3 regions of the Vibrio kanaloae genome follow, and region 2 is predicted to be linked to each of the others. Evidence: predicted binding sites of a transcription regulator. Region 2 holds the regulator's gene; each other region holds the start of a gene.
What was found. The regulator PurR, encoded in region 2, represses purine synthesis genes. The targets are predictions, from matches to a motif close to TNANGNAAACGTTTNCNTNA.

Region 1 (6,527 bases), 420 kb from region 2:
GCTCGGTGTAGTAGTTGTATAGCGAAGCCAGTTCCTCTTGGTTTGCAGCAGGAACTGCAACCGTTACGAAACCTTCACGAGGAATTGCGTTACGAAGGCTACCACCTTTGAACTCTACGATGCGAAGGTCTAGCTTTTTTGCGTGACTCGCTAAGAAACGGGCAAGTAGTTTGTTTGCGTTTGCACGACCAGTATGGATATCACAACCCGAGTGACCGCCTTTAAGGCCTTTAAGTGTTAGTTTGCGCGTTACGAAATCTGCAGGAATAGCATCTCGAGTGATGTCGAAAGTCATTGTACCGTCGATACCGCCAGCACAACCCATATATACTTCACCTTCTTGCTCTGAATCGGTATTAAGAAGGATATCGCCTTCTAACCAACCAGCTTCAAGACCGAAAGCACCTGTCATTCCTGCTTCTTCATCTACAGTGAGTAGAACTTCTATAGGGCCGTGCTTGATTTCGTTTGACGCAAGAACCGCTAGGCAAGAAGCCATGCCCATGCCGTTATCAGCGCCAAGTGTTGTGCCTTTTGCTGTAACCCACTCACCATCAATGTATGGCTGGATAGGATCTTTAGCGAAGTCGTGAACCGTGTCTTCATTCTTTTGTGGAACCATATCGATGTGCGCTTGCAGCACCACACCTTTTTTGTTTTCCATGCCTGGCGTTGCAGGTTTAGTAATGAAGACGTTACCCGTTGGGTCGCGACGCACACTTAAACCTTGCTCTGTTGCCCAAGCAATAATGTATTGAGCTAGCTCTTCCTCATGCTTAGAAGGATGTGGGATTGAGCAAATCTTATCGAAGAACTGCCAAATAGGGGCAGGGGATAATTTACTGATCTCAGAATGGAATTCAGACACGGATGACTCCTTTTTTATTTGGTAACCATATATTTAGGATTCTCATGGGTAAAAACCTAGAACAAAAATCTAAAATATGGGTCTGTTTTGATGGTAACAGCATACCACTTGAGTGTTTTGACGAGTAGCGCTTCTAAACCTCAAACACCTCAAATTTTGAAAGCGATTTTGTCCATCCGATCATAACTAAGCGCTTTGATGCTTATAAATAACCCAAGCAAACGTTTGTTTAAGTTTATTTTGTAATTTAATTACACTTATGGGTTTGGGTTGTGATCTTATTTAGTCAAAAGTGTGATGTGTCGCAATAAAAAGTTGTAATATTTTTTCTTTAGGGTATATTAATAACCAACTTCTAAGGTGAAGAGTAAATGCTCAAAGGATGAGTCCGTTTTATCGCCTCCAAGGAACCGAGAAATCAAATTCGTTTTTTATTGATTTATTAAGGTGATAGTTATGAAAGGTTTACCATCTGCAATGTTCTGGCTTAACAGCTCTGTTTACACTAGCAACTTTGCATACCCTACAAGCTTTGGTTACTAATACCGTAAGCATGTAACTCGAACAGTTTTGTTCACCCCTATATATTGGAATTCTTTTACAACCCTTTTGGTTGACAGATTCTACCGCCACTCAGTTTTGAGTGGCGTTTTTTTTGCCTGCTACTTTTCCAAACCGCTTTAGCTTGTCACTTTCCCTGCTGTTCTGCATGGTTGTTTTTTAAACGCCGAAATATCAATTTACGCCTGATTACTGATCTTGTTGAAAAATACATAACTCTTGTGGGTTTGAATTCAGAGTTTAATGGCTAGATTCTCTATTAAAATAATTGATGGTCGAAAAAGTAACCAAGAAATTCCATCATGAATAATAGTATTAATTAACTGTTTATTATGGTTATTTTCTCTAGCTACCTTCCTTTTTAATCGCTTTGTTTCATAAAGTATTCTGATAAATATCGATTAGAGCCTTAATTCTATCTGGAATTTGTTATTTGATAACTTTATAATCCACGGCCAATCGATTACGCAACCGTTTACTCTTATAGGATTCGATAATGTTCGAAAAGCTATTCAAACTCAGTGAAAATGGCACCAATGTGCGCACTGAAATCATCGCAGGTCTAACAACCTTCCTAACAATGGCTTACATTATTTTTGTAAACCCAATGATTCTAGCTGACGCAGGGATGGACCATGGCGCTGTATTTGTAGCAACCTGTTTAGCGGCTGCTATTGGCTGTTTTATCATGGGCTTTGTTGCTAACTACCCAATTGCTCAAGCACCAGGTATGGGGCTGAATGCATTCTTTACTTACGCTGTTGTAATGGGGATGGGTTATACGTGGCAAGTTGCTTTGGCAGCGGTTTTCGTATCGGGCGTAATCTTCATTTTCTTAAGTATCTTTAAGATTCGTGAATGGATTATCAACTCTATCCCTATGTCTCTGCGTGTAGGTATCTCTGCGGGTATTGGTCTTTTCCTTGCGTTTATTGCTCTTAGCAATGCTGGCATCGTTGTTTCTAACCCAGCAACCAAGGTTTCACTTGGTGATATTACCGCGATTGCCCCAACCCTAGGTGCACTTGGTTTTTTCCTTACTATTGCTCTTGTTCATCGTGGTGTGAAAGGCGCAGTCATGATCGCTATTCTAGCTATCACTGCTCTTGGTATTGCTATTGGTGATGTTCAATACGGTGGCATCATGTCTACACCACCAAGCTTAGCACCAACGTTTATGCAGCTTGATTTCTCTGCGGTATTTGAAATAGGTATGATTTCAGTCGTATTCGCATTCTTGTTCGTCGATTTGTTCGATACTGCGGGTACTTTGGTGGGGGTTGCAACGAAAGCAAACTTAATCAAGGAAGACGGTAAACTTCCTCGTTTAAACAAAGCACTGCTTGCTGACTCTACAGCAACGTCTATTGGTGCATTGCTAGGTACATCAAACACGACTTCTTATGTTGAAAGTGTTGCAGGCGTGGCTGAAGGTGGCCGTACAGGTCTAACAGCTGTTGTGGTTGGTATCTTATTCCTACTGGCTCTTTTCTTCTCGCCACTTGCAGGTATGATTCCGGCTTACGCAACATCAGGCGCATTGTTCTATGTAGCCATTCTGATGATGTCTGGCCTCGTGGGCATTGATTGGCGTGATCTTACGGAAGCTGCACCTGTCGTGGTAACATGTCTGCTTATGCCGCTGACATACTCTATTGCTGAGGGTATTTCACTTGGTTTCATCGCTTACGCTGTAATTAAGCTGCTAAGTGGTAAAGGTCGCGACGTTTCACCTGCTGTGTGGGTCATGTCGGCTATCTTTATTCTTAAATACATTTTCGCTTAATCGTCTAGATTTCTGCTTAATCGCTGAAGAGGTTATGTTTGGAATAGCCTCTAATAACATGACAAAATTATTAGGTTTTATACTATGAGCAACAAATTCGTTATCACTTGGGACAACATGCAGACTTACTGCCGTCAACTAGCTGAAAAGCAAATGCCAGCAGAGCAGTGGAAAGGTATCTGGGCGGTCAGCCGTGGTGGTTTGGTTCCTGGTGCAATCTTGGCTCGTGAATTGGGTATTCGTCACGTAGATACGATTTGTATCTCTAGCTATGACCACGATCACCAACGTGATATGACAGTCGTTAAAGCTCCTGAAGGTGACGGTGAAGGTTTCTTAATCGTTGAAGATCTTGTTGATAGTGGTGACACTGCACGTAAGCTTCGCGAAATGTACCCTAAAGCGAAATTAATCGCAGTATGTGCAAAACCATCTGGTGCACATTTACTTGATGAATACATTGTTGATATCCCTCAAGACACATGGATTGAGCAACCTTGGGATACGAGCCTAAGCTACGTTGAGCCAGTAAATCGCAAGTCAAAATAAGCGCAAGCTAAATTTTTTGAGAAATGACCCATCATAGGGTCATTTTTTTTTATATGATTAGTGACAACCATTTCTTATTAAGTATTCCAATGTCTGAATCAAAAGAAACGAGCTCAAACCTTTCGGAAACCTTGTTTGTTAAGCATAAGCAGGCCAAAGAGACCTCAATGCTAACGTGTTACATGCCCAGCTCCGAAGCGTTGCTCGGCGAGAAGCGTAAGCAGCACAATTCATCATGGTACCGAAACTTAAGACGTCTGCAGTGGGTATGGCAAGGGGTTAATCCAATAGAGCAAGAAGCTGTATTGGCTCGAGTTGCGTCATCAAAGAACTCCCGAACGACTGATGAGTGGTTAGACACTGTGATGGGTTACCGCAGCGGTAACTGGGCTTACGAGTGGACTAAGCTAGGCATGCAGCACCAAAATAGTTCGAACGAAAAGAGTGGTGAAGAGATGGCAGAAGAATTGTTCTCTGCATCTTTGTGCTTCAGCATTGCGGGCTACCCACATCTTAAGAACGACAGCCTTGCAGTCCAGGCTCAAGTATTGGCGAACGCCGCTTATTCTGAAGCGATTAAGCATACCAAGCTGATCGTCAAACAGATTGAAGTGCCATACCAAAACAAGAAAATCAAAGCGAATTTGCATCTAACCAAAACGGACAAGCCACAACCCGTTGTGATTGTGAGTGCTGGCTTGGATAGCTTGCAAACTGATATGTGGCGCTTGTTTAGAGATTACTTAGCACCGAAGAACATTGCGATGCTAACCGTAGATATGCCATCGATAGGACACAGTTCACACTGGCCATTAACCGAAGACTCTTCTTGTCTGCATCAAGCCGTGTTGAATGAACTGCCTAACATTCCGTGGGTGGATCATCATAAGGTCGGGTTATTTGGTTTTCGTTTTGGTGGCAATGCAATGGTGAGGCTATCTTTTATCGAACAGCGCAAGCTTAAAGCTTGTATCTCTTTAGGTGCTCCAATCCACGATATCTTTGTTCATGCCGATAAGTTAAAGCAGATGCCTAAAATGCATTTGGATGTGTTGGCTTCTCGCCTTGGTAAAGGTGCGGTGGATATCAATAGCCTTTCTGGACAATTGATGGCGTGGTCGCTCAAAGTTCAAGGTTTGTTATCTAACAGTAAGACGAGTGTCCCTATTTTGGCATTGGCTTTGGAGGGTGACCCGGTGTCGCCACATACGGATAATCAACTGGTTGCTATTTACAGTGATTACGGTAAAGCGAAGAAAATTAAAACTAAATCAATTACACAAGGTTATGAGCAATCCCTCGAATTGGCGATAAAGTGGCTTGAGGATGAATTATTTAGGTGACATTTCTCCGAAATTAGTTAAGCATGAAAAGTGTACAGATTAAGTACCTGATACTCAGTGACTATTTATAAAATCAAAGGCTATTTAGCCGTTTGCTTTAAACCTGAGTAACGTCATTCTTAACATTGAAGATGGAGATTCAATATGTCAGAAGTGACACAACAACCTACTCACTATCGTTTGCTTAATGTTTTAAAGGCTATTGGCCCTTATCTAAGAGAGCCGCAATCAAAAGAAGGGCACTATATTTTTGATTGCTTGTCTGTGTGTGTGAACGATAAAAAATCACCAGAAGAACGTGAGTTCTGGGGCTGGTGGTTGGAGCTAGATAAGTCGGAAGAGGGATATTCGGCGAAATACAACATCGGTAAATACAACACTGATGGTAATTGGGATTCTTTGCCACTGCCTAAGAAAGCGGTCACCGAAGTCTCTCGAACCCAAGTAGCCTTTCATAAAAAATTGGTTGATGAACTTCAAACTAAATTTGAAATCAGCGTTCAATTCGACGAAGAGTCTGTCGAATTCATCTGATTTTAAAGGTTAGTCTTCTCTATAGAGCAAAAAGGTGCGATTTCGCACCTTTTCTACTTGTGAATTCCCCTGTTGATTGCTAAAACATCACCTCTTATTTGTTTTATCCATAAAAGACTTCATGACAATAAATCATCAAAGCGGGACAACAACACAGCGTAAAACTGTCGTTGTTAAACTGGGTACCAGTGTCTTAACTGGTGGAACATTGGCATTAGATCGTGCTCACATGGTTGAGCTGGTTCGTCAATGTGCTGAATTAAAAAAACAAGGCCACTCAGTGGTTATGGTTTCGTCTGGCGCAATGGCGGCAGGGCGTGAGCACCTTGGTTACCCCGCACTTCCCAACTCAATGGCAAGCAAGCAGCTGCTGGCGGCCGTTGGGCAAAGCCAGTTGATTCAAGCTTGGGAGTCTTTGTTCGCTATTTATGGCCTTAAGATTGGCCAGATGCTGCTGACTCGCGCTGATCTTGATGATCGCGAGCGTTTTCTAAATGCACGGGACACGATTAATGCATTAGTCGACCACGATATTATCCCCGTGGTTAATGAAAATGACGCAGTAGCGACCAGCGAAATTAAAGTGGGTGATAACGATAACTTATCAGCACTGGTTGGTATTTTATGCGGTGCGGATAAGCTTTTGCTGCTAACCGACCAAAAAGGTTTGTTTACAGCTGACCCTCGTAAAGATCCAAATGCAGAGCTCATCAAAGAAGTAAAAACGATTGATGACACACTGCGTAAGATCGCAGGCGGCAGTGGAACTACGTTGGGTACTGGCGGAATGGCAACCAAACTGCAGGCGGCTGATATTGCTCGTCGTGCGGGGATTGAAGTGATTATCGCGGCGGGCAGTGCTGAAAATGTGGTGTTCGACTCATTG
Region 2 (6,527 bases):
TTTTCAATGCATACCGATAGTATAGATAGACAGGCAAAGCATAGATTAACTTTCACCAGATATAAAAAAAGCCGCAGTAAATGCGGCTTAGTTATGTATATATTGCACTGACAATGTTAATTGACGCGATTGATAAGCTCTTCGCGACGCTGCTGCGGTATAACAGACCAATGTGTACCATTGATCGCACCTTCTAGCGCCCAAAGTAGTTCAATACTGACAGAAGACGCATGCGATTCTTTGATGGCGTTAAATGCGTTTACAGAGCCAGATTCATATAAACGTTCTACAGAATCGATTCCTGCCTTTTTCAACATACGCTCGGTAGCGAGTCGAAGATTAGGCAGATCTTTGAGTCGGGTCGGCTTGGCAGAAGACTGCTCAGCTTTTTCTTCTTTAGCAAAACCCAGAGACGTGGTTGCAAGCTGCAAGATTTTCTCTTGGTCTTGCCATAGGCCTTCAGGTAAAGCGAAATATTTAGTAACAACAGGGAAACCACGTTTTTTGTAGACGTACGGTTGAAACCCTTGTTGTTCGAATTGCTTTGTTGTGCATTTGTCTGCTCGTATGTGCAGTTGGTCATTAACAACCAGAGCAAACATTGTGTCATCAGCAAAAAGACCGAATCCACCAAACATTGAGCGTGATTTTATTTTTCCTAGGGACTCAAATAACTTCATTGAGTCCTTTAGTATCGGTTTATCCATGTTATTTATCTCGGTGTATTTGAAGTACGCCACCAAATAAGCAGGTCCGAGAGATTAGCAAAATGTTGCAATTAAATTGTCAATAAGCCGTAAATTACTAAATGATTAGTAGTTACTGCATTTTGCCATCGGTAACCCCGCTACCATACCAACGAGTGGTTTAGGCCGGAAGCTTTGCGTCTCACTCTTTCGAGTGGTTTGCCCTGTGCGTGACTGATTGAATAGAATAAAGTTTTTGTTGAATGAGGCTCACACTTGTTATTTCAAAATGTGATATTGCTTCAATTAATGATCTTTGTATTGTGCATCTAGGTTCATTTTGGGTGCTGATAAAAAAAGCGCACCTAAAGGTGCGCTTGATGAAATTAAACTCATTTTATCAATTAATTTAACGTTTTAACTGTACATCGCTCTACGATTTCAGGGTGCATTTCGAAGACACGTTTTTCATGATCTTTGTCTTTTATACGTTCTAATAGAATTTCGAAAGCATTTTTACCAACACGACGTTTCGGTTGGTGCACCGTTGTTAAAGGTGGTGAAAAGTATTCAGCTAGCTCGATGTTGTCGTAACCAATGATCGAAATATCTTCAGGAATACGAATACCTTTCTGTTGCAGGCGACTCATTAGACCTAGTGCCATCGTGTCATTAAAGCAGAATACAGCCGTCGGGCGATCTTCCATCTCAACGATTTGCTCTGCAGCAAGAACTGCCGTATCGCACTCGAAGTTGCCTTCGATGATCATGTTATTATCGGTAGAAATCTTAGCTTCGTTCAGTGCGCGCTTGTATCCGGCAATGCGTTCAACACATGCTGCTTTGTCTAAGTGGCCACTTAAACAGGCAATTTTAGAGTGACCGCGTTCAATCAGGTACTTGGTTGCTAGGTAGCCACCTTCTTCAGAGTTATCAATGATCTTATCAGCTTGAGAGCTCTCTGGGCCCCAGTCCATAATAACTTTCGGGATGTCAGCGTGACGGTCTAACATCACTCTTAGTTCTTCAGTTAGGTCTGAACACATAACTAAGATGCCATCTACACGTTTCTCTGCCAGCATTCGAATGTAGTCACGTTGCTTCTCATAGATACCACCTGTGTTACACAGGATCAAAGTGTAACCTTGACGGTAGCAGTAGCTTTCAACACCATCGATAACTTCAGAGAAGAATAGGTTGGTTGATTGAGTAACAAGCATGCCGATAGTGCGTGTTGTATTGCACTTCAAGCTACGAGCTACAGCACTTGGCGCATAGTTCAGTTCGTCTACAGCTTTGTTTACTTTTTCTTGAGTCGCTTCTGCAACAAAACGTGTTTTATTGATTACGTGAGAAACGGTTGTTGTCGATACGCCGGCTAAGCGAGCGACATCTTTTATCGTGGCCATGGTTTTATCCTATTAGAAGCTACTTTCCCAAAGTACGGAATAAAGTAGCCGTTAAGCTACCTAACTAAGAGCTATAATTTGTAGGGCTCTTTGGGTACTAACGTGCTAAAAAACAAAAAACCGCTATTGAGCGGCTTGTCTTAACACCGAAATGCTCTGAACTTAAATAAGCATAGCATTTCGTGAATGTTTCATATTTTATCGTTTGCGGTCACAATTTTAGACTGACTAGAAGTTACTCGCAATAAAATTCACCCTGAAATCCGGGTGAATTGTCACATTCTATTGAATTTATTTACCTAGTCATGCAATAAGCTTAGTCACCAGCTAGATATTGAGCGTCTAAATTACAGAAGGCGAGTAACAGAGATGAGACTGAAGCGTAGAAACCGAATTCGTCAACGTCATGACATTTCACGTTGAACTTGGGTACCCAAGTAAGGAGTTGTTGTTCGATAAACTGTTGTTGAACGGAAAATGATTTTTCTAGCTTTTCTTCAAGCTCAGTTTCGTTAGAGCGAATGATCAAGTTACCAAGGAAATCGAGTTCGATAGCAATGTGGTCTGCTGGCTCTTTTAGATCTTGGTTCACCACTAAGTTGTGCTTAGCCATGATCTCTTCCATATCTTTTGCTGGCTTATCATTCAAAAGGCCAGTTTCGCCGATATACATAGAAGCGTATGGAAGGGCGCCATGTTTATCTGTTTTTAAGAAAAGGTCACAAAAGTCTGCAGACAGTTCTAGCTGAGCATCTTCACGTGTTTGTAGGCGGTTCAGCGCGTCCACTAACTTATCAATCGCTGGCTTTAGTGTTTCATTTTCGCCTAAACCAGTTAGGAAAGAACGAATGTCAACAGAGTGGTAGTGATCGAGTTCTTCTTGAGTGAGTTCTTTAGCGAATAAGCTTGATAACCACCAGTAGATTTCTGCTCTTTGTTCGTTGAACGCTTTTGTATCTTTCATTGGATTGATCCTAATATCGTCTTTCGTATACCCGGGGTACTCAGTCTAACTAACCGTGATATTTGCTAAGCGCAAAGCTACTCGTTAGTGGTAATGCCCATATTGAATTGTTATGGACGATAAATAGCAAGGTTTAAGATTGTCTTGTATCAAGAAAAATCCATGTTTCTGGCTTTTATCTTCTGCACCACTAGAATTGTTACTAGTTATGAATAGAATAGTCATTGAAACTATTAAATAAGAAAAGTGGTGTAGATGAGCTATCACGTATTAGTCGTAGAAGATGATGTGGTAACCCGCAGTAAATTGGTTGGATACTTCCAGAACGAAGGTTACACAGTGAGCGAAGCAGAAAGCGGCGCTCAAATGAGAAGCGTGTTAGAAGATAACAACGTGGACCTCATTATGCTGGACATCAACTTGCCAGGCGAAGATGGATTGATGCTAACTCGCGAATTACGCAGTCAATCAGACATTGGAATTATTTTAGTTACTGGACGCACGGATAGCATCGACAAAATCGTAGGCCTAGAAATGGGGGCAGACGATTATGTTACTAAACCTTTCGAACTTCGCGAGTTATTGGTTCGAGTTAAAAACTTACTTTGGCGTATTGCTGCTGCTCGTAAAACAGCAGCGGGCGCAGTCGAAGAAACATCAGATGAGTCTGTGGTTCGTTTTGGTGAGTGGACATTTGATATCCCTCGTCGCGCGTTAAGCAAAAACGGCGAACCGGTGAAACTGACCAAAGCAGAATACGAACTGCTAGTGGCTTTGTCTTCTTACCCTAATCAAGTATTAAGCCGCGAACGTATTCTGAATATGATTAGCCACCGAGTGGACGCACCTAATGACCGTACTATCGACGTACTAATCCGTCGTATGCGTGCAAAGATGGAGTTCGACCCTAAGAATCCACAGATTTTTGTGACGGTTCACGGTGAAGGTTATATGTTCGCTGGTGACTAATACCCTTTGGGGACTTATCGTCAGTAACGATATTTGAAGGAAAAAAGCCGAGACATCATTTGATGCCTCGGCTTTTTATTACTTAACGATTATTGCAAGCGAGCTAAGAACCTATAAATTTCTTTGCTGTTCTATCTGCTCAACAGGCTGAGTTTTCAGGCTGGACTGAGCTTACTGTGCTGCAGAAACTTCACTGTCTTCCTCAGCTAAGCTAGAAGCTTCAGGGACAACAACCGGTTCTTCTGAAATGTCCCTACTGGTGTCTAGCCAGTCACGTAGGTTTTGCCAAACCAATCCCATAGTCTCGTGCCAGTAACGCTCGGTTTGCTCAAGGTAGAGCGCCTTAGGCATGTACTTATTCCAAGGCTCAACAATCCCTTCTTGTGCAAGATAGTTTGTGGGTGCAGGTAATGGATCCATACCTGCAGCATTGAACTCATTCAATGCACGAGTCATATGACTTGCAGAAGTCACCAATACCATTCTCTTGTGCTTAACAAACGCAGCAGCTTGGCGGGCTTCTTCCCAGGTATCTTTTGCTGTCTCAAGCAAAATGATGTCTGGTTTTGCTACGCCGAGGGCCAAGGCAACCTTAGCCATCATTCTGGCATTGCTCACTTCAGTGCCTCCCCCGTAACCAGACAAAATGAGTTTGGCACCAGGATAAAGACGTAGAATACGAATTCCTTCACTCAAACGCATCAAACCGGTGCGGCTAAGCTCTGATGTAGGCGGGATTTGGTCGTCTACGACGTGACCACTTCCAAGCACCATCACGTAATCGACGGTATCGTCGACGGGTAAAAAAGCGGTGTGTTGCCTTTCCATTGGCATTAAAAGTTGGCTAGAAACTGGCTGGAAAGCGATTAGGAAAATACCACAGAGGGCTGAAAGGGTAATTAGGCAACCCGTCTTCCTGTTGATAGTAAACATCACTAGGGCTAAACCCAGAAAGGCGAGAATTAACATTGCTGGCAGTGGCATCAGTAACGAAGACACTACTTTTTTCAGCTCAAACATATCCGAATAGTCCGAAAAAACATCACTTAGTAGTAAAAAGAGACATCGCCTCTTTATTCCTGAAATTCCTGTGACAGAATAGCAGGCACGATAGGACATAATAACTCAAGTAGCCGTGACTGAAGACCGTAATTTCGACGATATTGCCCACAAATTTGCAAAAAATATTTACGGCTCTGACAAAGGAGAGATCCGTCAAGTCATTGTATGGGAAGATTTAGAGCAAGCTTTGAGCAAATTTGAGCATTCATCTTCACCGTTGCATGTGCTTGATGCTGGAGGGGGACTTGCACAGGTGTCGCAAAAAATTGCCGCACTTGGACATAACGTGTCTTTATGCGATCTCTCATCTGAGATGCTTAAACTCGCCGAAGAAAGTATCAGCGAAGCGGGTTTGCTAGAGCAATATCGATTTATTCATTCACCGGTACAAAAAGTCGCAGAACATCTCGATGAGAAAGTCGATTTTGTGATGTTTCACGCGGTCATGGAGTGGCTAGCCGATCCTAAAGAGGCGCTTGATTTATTGCTTGAACAAGTTAAACCGGGTGGCGTTGCCTCGATAATGTTTTACAACCACCACGGATTAGTCCTGAAAAATGTGATTTGTGGCAACATTCCTCATGTATTGAATGGGATGCCACATCGAAAACGGTTTAAGCTGCAACCACAAAAAGGCTTGAAGCCGGAAGAGGTTTATCAATGGATAGAAGACGCTGGTCTAGAAATCTGTGGTAAATCAGGCATTCGCTCTTTCAGTGACTACATAGGTAATATGGAGTACATGGGCGATTACCAATTTGAAGATGTATTGGAACTGGAAAAACAGCTATGTCGCCAAGAGCCATATCTGTCGCTAGGCCGTTATATTCACGTTTGGGCTCAAAAACCTGCGCAATAACAGCGGTGAATGTGGTAAAAGAAGCCACAAGATGCGCTATGCGATCGTAAGAAGCCCGCGTCATAAAGAAATAGGCGTCATATATAACATGTTTGATATGACAAAGAACAGTAACAGGAACCACAATGAGTGAAATGACTCAAACTGCCGAAGAGCAGCCAATTGATGAGTTGGTGGGCTGGGTCAAGCAGCATGATTTTTCATTAAACTTGCCACCAGAGCGCTTAGCATTTTTGATTGCTATCGCAGTATTAAGCAATGAAAGGTTCGATGAAGAGTTGGGCGAGGGTGAACTGCACGATGCATTTGCCATTGTCACTCGACTGTTTGAAGATACTGGCGAAGCGTCAGCGTTTCGTGCCAACAATGCCATCAACGAGTTGGTTAAACAGAAGTTGATTAGCCGCTTTACCAGCGAAATCACTGATGGCGCGAGCATTTATCGCTTATCACCATTGGCGATTGGTATCTCAGATTATTACTTACGTCATCGTCAGTTCTCCAAATTAAAATTGTCTATCCAGCTTTCTATGGTTGCAGATGAGATGGCAAAAGCCATTGAAGCAGCACAAAAAGGC
Region 3 (6,527 bases), 1.1 Mb from region 2:
CGATAGCCCTTGGTTGTGGCCAAGGCTATGGCAGGTAAACCCTGAAATAGAAAACCCTCACCTTATTTATCCAGGAGATAAATTGTCTTTGGTTTGGATTAATGGTGAACCGGTATTGAGTCTTAAACCTGTTATCAAGTTGAGTCCTAAGATTCGCGTCTCTGAGAAGAAAGCGGTGCCTACCGTCAATGAGGGACTGGTTCTGCCGTATTTACAGTCTGATCGCTTGGTAGATCAGCAAGATATCGAATCGGCTCAACGAGTTCTAGGGACCAGTGATGGCAAGCGATTCCTGTCTGGCGAAGATAGGTTGTTCATCTCGGGGAACCAGCAACATCAAAAATGGGGTATCTACCGTTCTGTCGAAACGTACCAACGACAAAAACCTCAAGCGAGTATGACCTCTTTGCGTTTGGTCGCCACGGCGCGTTTGAAAGAGGTGGATGCTGAATATAGTAGCTTGCAGATAGAGACGCAGCTACAAGAGGTGTTGCTTAATGATCTTGTTCTGCCTGAGCTTGGTGTTGATCAAATGAAGCTTTCAACTACGTTTTATCCTGCGCCTAGTTATGCGGGTCAGTTTGCCAATATTTTAGGCTCGTTAGAGGGTAATCAATACAGCGCTAAGAATCAGGTTGTCGTTATTAATAAAGGCTCAAAGGATAACCTTCGTCAGGGAACTATGTTTACCCTCAGCGAAAGCGGAGCTATGGTGTTTGGTAAGCAAGGTGAATACAGCTATAACGAGTCTGTTGCAAGTAACAAAGTGCAGTTGCCAAGTACCTCGCTCGGTAGTTTGATGGTCATTCGCCCTTATGAGTATTTTAGTCTAGCCTTGATCACTCAGAGCACTAAACCAGTTAGCAATGAGATTCTAGCGGTATCCCCTTTGGATCTTGCTGTGGCTGAAGAGGGTTATTCTCAAGAGGTTAATATTGCCGAGTGAATGAGCAACAACTGAGCGCTTGGCTAACTCTGAGTTTTGTTCCGCAACTGGGAGGCAAGCGCCTTTCTCGCCTGCTGAGTATTGACTCTCCTTCCAATATTGTTGGTTACTCCAGCCAGCAGCTACAAGCTATTGGGTTGTCAGCTAAGCAAACCTCCTATTTAAGAGAGCAAGCCCCAAGAGAAGTGGAGGCTTGCTTAGTATGGCAAGCAAGGCAGCCTAATCATCACATCATTACCCCAAATTGCCCTCATTACCCTAAACTGCTGAATGAGACCGCCTCTGCGCCAAGCGTGCTTTTCGTTAAAGGTCACGTTGAAAAACTGATTGAGCCTCAAATCGCTATGGTCGGCAGTCGCAATGCCAGTATCGAAGGGCTGCAAACCGCGAAGTCTTTCGCCAAAGAGTTCGTTCAAAACGGTTTGATTGTCACCAGTGGCTTAGCGCTCGGTATTGATGGTTATGCTCATGATGGTGCTCTAGATAAAGGAGGGGAAACTTTTGCTGTGTTGGGATCAGGCTTGGGCTCCATTTACCCTGCACGTCACCGAAATCTAGCGGATAGAATTTGTGAGAATGGCGCGCTGATCTCAGAATTCCGCCCAAGCGCTAAACCTCGACCTGAACATTTCCCTCGGCGTAACCGTATTATAAGTGGGTTGTCTTTGGGGACTCTCGTTGTTGAGGCTGCTGAGAAAAGCGGTTCTTTGATTACAGCTCGCTATGCTATGGAGCAAGGCCGAGAAGTGTTTGCGCTTCCTGGCTCAATTCATAGCCCAACCAGCCGCGGAGGCAATAGCTTAATCAAAACTGGCGCATGTTTGGTACAGAGCGCTCAAGATGTTCTGATTGAAATAAAGAGTCTGTTAGACTGGTCTATAGAGCAGCAGCCCAGCTTATTCGAACTTACGCCGAATGAGGATGAAAATGAACAATTGCCATTTCCACAGCTGTTAGCTAACGTAGGGTTAGAAGCGACACCCGTTGATATTTTGGCACAGAGAACCCATATACCTGTGCATGAGGTCATGATGCAGCTTTTGGAGCTTGAGCTCTCAGGGCATGTTGTTGCAGTTTCCGGTGGCTATATTCGAAAGGGGAGAGGCTAAGCTATGATGATGGACATACTGATGTACTTGTTTGAAACCTACATCCATAGCGATTCTGAATTGCAGGTGGATCAAGATGAGCTGGAAGATGAGCTTATTCGAGCAGGGTTTCGCCAAGATGATATTTATAAGGCCCTCCATTGGTTAGAAGATCTTGCGGCATTGCAAGATACCGAGAACCAAGCGGCGATTAGTGTGTGCTCCAATACCTCGATGCGTATTTATACCAGTCGAGAGATTTCACGTATTAATATGGAGTGTCGAGGTTTCTTACTGTTCCTTGAACAGATCAACGTGCTCACGACAGAAATTCGTGAAATGGTGATTGATCGTGTTATGGGGCTTGAGACCAACGAATTTGAATTGGATGATCTGAAATGGATTATCTTAATGGTGCTATTTAATGTGCCGGGTAATGAAAGTGCTTACACGCAAATGGAAGAGCTGTTGTACACCAAAGAGCAAGGTATCTTGCATTAATACAGGCTTGTCATGAGTAGTAAGATTGATAATCAGCTTTTTTCAGCACATGAACATGCGTTAGAGCATGAACCATGTCCACAGTGTGGTGGGGAGCTTCAGCTTCGCCATGGTAAGCACGGCCCATTTTTAGGCTGTAAGCAGTATCCGAGCTGTGGTTACATCAAGCCTCTTCATCAAAATGATGGTCATGTGGTGAAAGAGCTGGGCGTGCCGTGTCCTAAATGCCAAAACGAATTGGTATTAAGGCAAGGTCGCTTTGGGATGTTCATTGGTTGTAGTAGTTACCCAACGTGTAATCACATCGAATCTTTGGACCAACCAAAAGAACAACCTGAAGAGCAGCCACTTGTAGCCTGCCCTGAGTGTAGTCGAGGCCATTTGGTTGAGCGTAAATCTCGCTACGGCAAAACCTTCTATGCGTGCGATAACTACCCTAAGTGTAAGTTTGCCGTTAATCAGCCACCTGTTATAGGTCGTTGTGAACAGTGCCAGTTCCCGCTGTTGCTGGAAAAGAGAACGGCCAGTGGCACTAAGAAGCAATGTGCTGATCGCAAGTGTCATCACATTCAATCTCAGTAGTAATACCAATCACAGTAAGTGAATGATCAGAAATAAAAAACGGCGCTCAATGAGCGCCGTTTCTACATCCAATGAACTTTTTATATCAATAAGCCAATGTAGGCTTATTTCATCTGCTCAGCAAACTCATGCACAGCAGGGTAAGCTTGCTTATCAAGAATGTCTGCCAGTGAGCACAACGCTCTTTGCAGCTCTGCGTTGTAGTCAGCGCTCACGTTAATGTGGCCCATCTTTCGACCCGCACGCTTCTCTTTGCCATACCAATGAACATGACAGCCATCTTGAGCCAGAATATCTTCAGGTAGGGTATCTTCACCAAGAATGTTGATCATTGCGGTTGGGCGAATCAGTTTGGTGCTGCCTAGTGGCATACCACATACGGCACGTAGGTGGTTCTCAAACTGACAAGTCTCTGCGCCTTGTTGCGTCCAGTGGCCAGAGTTATGAACACGTGGTGCAATCTCATTAACCAGCAGTGAACCTTGAACATCAAAGAACTCAAGTGCAAGCACGCCAATGTAGTCCAAACGTTCTGCAACTGCGGTGAACATGGTTTTCGCTTGCTCTTGCAGTTCAATGTCATCAATGGCTGTTGATAAGCTCAACACGCCATCGGTGTGAACATTCTCAGCCAGTGGATACACTTGAATCTCGCCATTGGTACCACGAGCACCAACCAGTGATACTTCGCGGTCAAACGGAACAAACTCTTCAGCCACAATGGCTTGGTTGTTGGTTGCGGCAATGCACTCGGCCATTTCTGTCCAAGTCGCGTCAACATTGTCTAATGTCTTTAAGCGCCATTGACCTTTGCCATCGTAGCCGCCAAGTGTGCTCTTCAAGACCATTGGCAAGCCTACGTGAGCAATCGCAGCGTCAAAGTCTTCGCGAGAGTTAATCACGTAGTATTTGGCATTTTTCACATTTGCTTCGTCTAACAGTGCTTTTTCAAGGCGACGATCACCGCCAGCTTTGATTGCTTCTGTTGTCGGTAAGAACTTACCACTGCGTTCACACACCTCAAGTACATCGTGAGGGATATGTTCGAATTCAGCAGTAATGACGTCCGCACGCTCAATCGCGGTGTCTAAGCCGTTGCCTAGAATCGCTTGCGTTAATGGGTGAACAATATTTTTGCTGCCAACATCAAAAGCAGAAATTTCAATATTCAGCGGTGCCCCCGCTAGGGACATCATGCGAGCAAGTTGGCCCGCGCCTAACACAAGAACATGCATGGGAATTAGTCCTCTGCAGGGTTTGGATTAGCCAGAACCGTTTCTGTTTGCTCAGAGCGGAACGCTTCGACTTTCGCCATCACTTCTTCATTGTGTGTACCAATGATTTGAGCTGCTAGTATACCTGCATTGGCAGCGCCAGCTTCACCGATAGCCAAAGTACCTACTGCGATACCTTTTGGCATCTGCACGATAGAAAGCAGCGAGTCCATGCCCTTCAGTGCTTTAGACTGAACGGGAACACCCAAAACAGGTACGCTTGTGAAAGCAGCAGCCATACCTGGAAGGTGTGCAGCGCCGCCAGCACCTGCAATAATCACTTTAATACCGCGCTCTTTCGCACTGGTTGCGTAGTCTGCAAGCAACTGAGGTGTGCGGTGAGCAGAAACCACTTTTGTTTCGTACGCCACGCCAAACTGATCCAACATTTCTGCAGCTAGCTTCATTGTTGGCCAATCAGATTTAGAACCCATGATAATACCGACAGTCATCTCAAACTCCTTCAGGTACGATTTAATTAGTGATTAGATATTTTGCGCGCATTATACGGGGAAAATTGCTTAAGGAAAACGTTTGCGTAAGTCTAAGTTGTTAATTGATACATTTTATAAACAAATAGCTTTAGTCACAGTGAATGATAATTTGTACACTTAGCGAGTTCGATAACAGAATTAATGAGGCAACCCTTGGATAACTTTCAACATACTTTGCAGGCATTACAACAAGGTGAAGTCATTGCTTACCCGACCGAAGGCGTTTTTGGGGTCGGTTGTGATCCCGATAATCCACAAGCCATTAAGAAATTGCTCGATTTAAAACAGCGGCCGATGGAGAAAGGGTTGATCCTAATTGCTGCGAGTTACGAGCAGTTGCTGCCCTATATTGACGAAAGCCAGTTGACGGAAGCGCAGTTAGCGACCGTAAAAGCAACATGGCCAGGACCTGTGACTTGGATAATGCCAACCAGCAGTAAAGTGACGGACTGGGTCAGTGGCCAATTTGAATCCATCGCGGTGCGAGTGACTGATCACCCTTTAGTTCAAAGAATGTGTAATGAATTCGGTAAGCCGTTAACCTCGACCAGTGCTAACCTGACAGGTGAACCGCCTTGTATGACGACTGAAGAAGTTCAACAGCAACTGGGTCAACATTTGGTGGCTATTTTAGAAGGTCAAACGGGTGGTCGTGAGAAGCCAAGCGAAATTAGAGATGCAAAAACGTCGAAAATATTAAGACAGGGTTAAACCCTGCAGAGGAAGAAAGATGTCAGCAATTGATAAAGAAGCAGTAAAACAGTTTTTACTGAGTCTACAAGATTCGATTTGCCAGCAGCTTGAGCAAGCTGATGGCACAGCACTGTTTGAAGAAGATGCATGGGAGCGTGAACCTGGCGAACGCCTTGGTGGCGGTGGTCGAACTCGTGTGATGACCAATGGTGCGGTATTTGAGCAAGGTGGGGTTAACTTTTCTCATGTCGCTGGTAAGGCTATGCCTGCCTCAGCCACAGCTCACCGTCCTGAATTAGCCGGACGTAAGTTTGAAGCTATGGGTGTCTCATTAGTTATCCACCCTAAAAACCCATATGTCCCAACCTCACACGCGAACGTTCGATTCTTCATTGCGGAAAAAGAAGGGGAAGACCCAATTTGGTGGTTTGGTGGTGGTTTTGACTTAACGCCATTTTATCCTTTCGATGAAGACTGCCAATCTTGGCATCAAACCGCTAAAGACCTGTGTGCGCCGTTTGGTGATGACGTTTATCAAGAACACAAGGAATGGTGTGATAAGTACTTCTATCTGCCTCACCGTGATGAAACACGTGGTGTGGGTGGGCTGTTCTTTGATGATCTGAATGAGTGGGGCTTTGAAAAGAGCTTTGCTTATATGCAGGCGGTCGGTGAAGGTTTTGCAGCCGCATACTTACCAATTGTAGAACGACGCAAACAGACGCCTTATGGTGAGCGCGAGCGTGATTTCCAACTTTATCGTCGTGGTCGCTATGTTGAATTTAACTTAGTGTATGACCGTGGCACCCTATTTGGTTTGCAAAGCGGTGGTCGTACAGAATCAATATTAATGTCGATGCCGCCATTGGCTCGCTGGGAATATCGCTACGAACCTCAAGCGGGTTCACCAGAAGATCTGCTTTATAGCGACTACCTAAAGCCTCGAGTT

Region 1: OCV24_RS10990 (NCS2 family permease) is a predicted target of PurR. The motif match lies at 1,893-1,912, and genes of this name have one in related genera.
Region 3: purE (5-(carboxyamino)imidazole ribonucleotide mutase) is a predicted target of PurR. The motif match lies at 4,914-4,933, and genes of this name have one in related genera.

Annotation. Positions count from the first base shown of each region.
Region 1 is NZ_AP025497.1:2,418,091-2,424,617, reverse strand. Features, by position in the region: gene OCV24_RS10995 (aminoacyl-histidine dipeptidase) at 1-868, opposite strand, end outside; gene OCV24_RS10990 (NCS2 family permease) at 1,926-3,215, shown strand; gene OCV24_RS10985 (xanthine phosphoribosyltransferase) at 3,300-3,764, shown strand; gene frsA (esterase FrsA) at 3,854-5,107, shown strand; gene crl (sigma factor-binding protein Crl) at 5,252-5,641, shown strand; gene proB (glutamate 5-kinase) at 5,718-6,527, shown strand, end outside.
Region 2 is NZ_AP025497.1:1,994,860-2,001,386, reverse strand. Features, by position in the region: gene OCV24_RS09080 (TfoX/Sxy family DNA transformation protein) at 117-707, opposite strand; cyclic di-GMP riboswitch class I at 835-920, opposite strand; gene purR (HTH-type transcriptional repressor PurR) at 1,091-2,095, opposite strand; gene torD (molecular chaperone TorD) at 2,412-3,059, opposite strand; gene torR (two-component system response regulator TorR) at 3,315-4,028, shown strand; gene elyC (envelope biogenesis factor ElyC) at 4,200-5,048, opposite strand; gene cmoM (tRNA uridine 5-oxyacetic acid(34) methyltransferase CmoM) at 5,164-5,949, shown strand; gene mukF (chromosome partition protein MukF) at 6,075-6,527, shown strand, end outside.
Region 3 is NZ_AP025497.1:3,120,556-3,127,082, reverse strand. Features, by position in the region: gene OCV24_RS14100 (LysM peptidoglycan-binding domain-containing protein) at 1-946, shown strand, start outside; gene dprA (DNA-processing protein DprA) at 943-2,055, shown strand; gene OCV24_RS14090 (DUF494 family protein) at 2,059-2,535, shown strand; gene OCV24_RS14085 (DNA topoisomerase family protein) at 2,548-3,117, shown strand; gene OCV24_RS14080 (5-(carboxyamino)imidazole ribonucleotide synthase) at 3,222-4,352, opposite strand; gene purE (5-(carboxyamino)imidazole ribonucleotide mutase) at 4,358-4,843, opposite strand; gene OCV24_RS14070 (L-threonylcarbamoyladenylate synthase) at 5,039-5,596, shown strand; gene hemF (oxygen-dependent coproporphyrinogen oxidase) at 5,616-6,527, shown strand, end outside.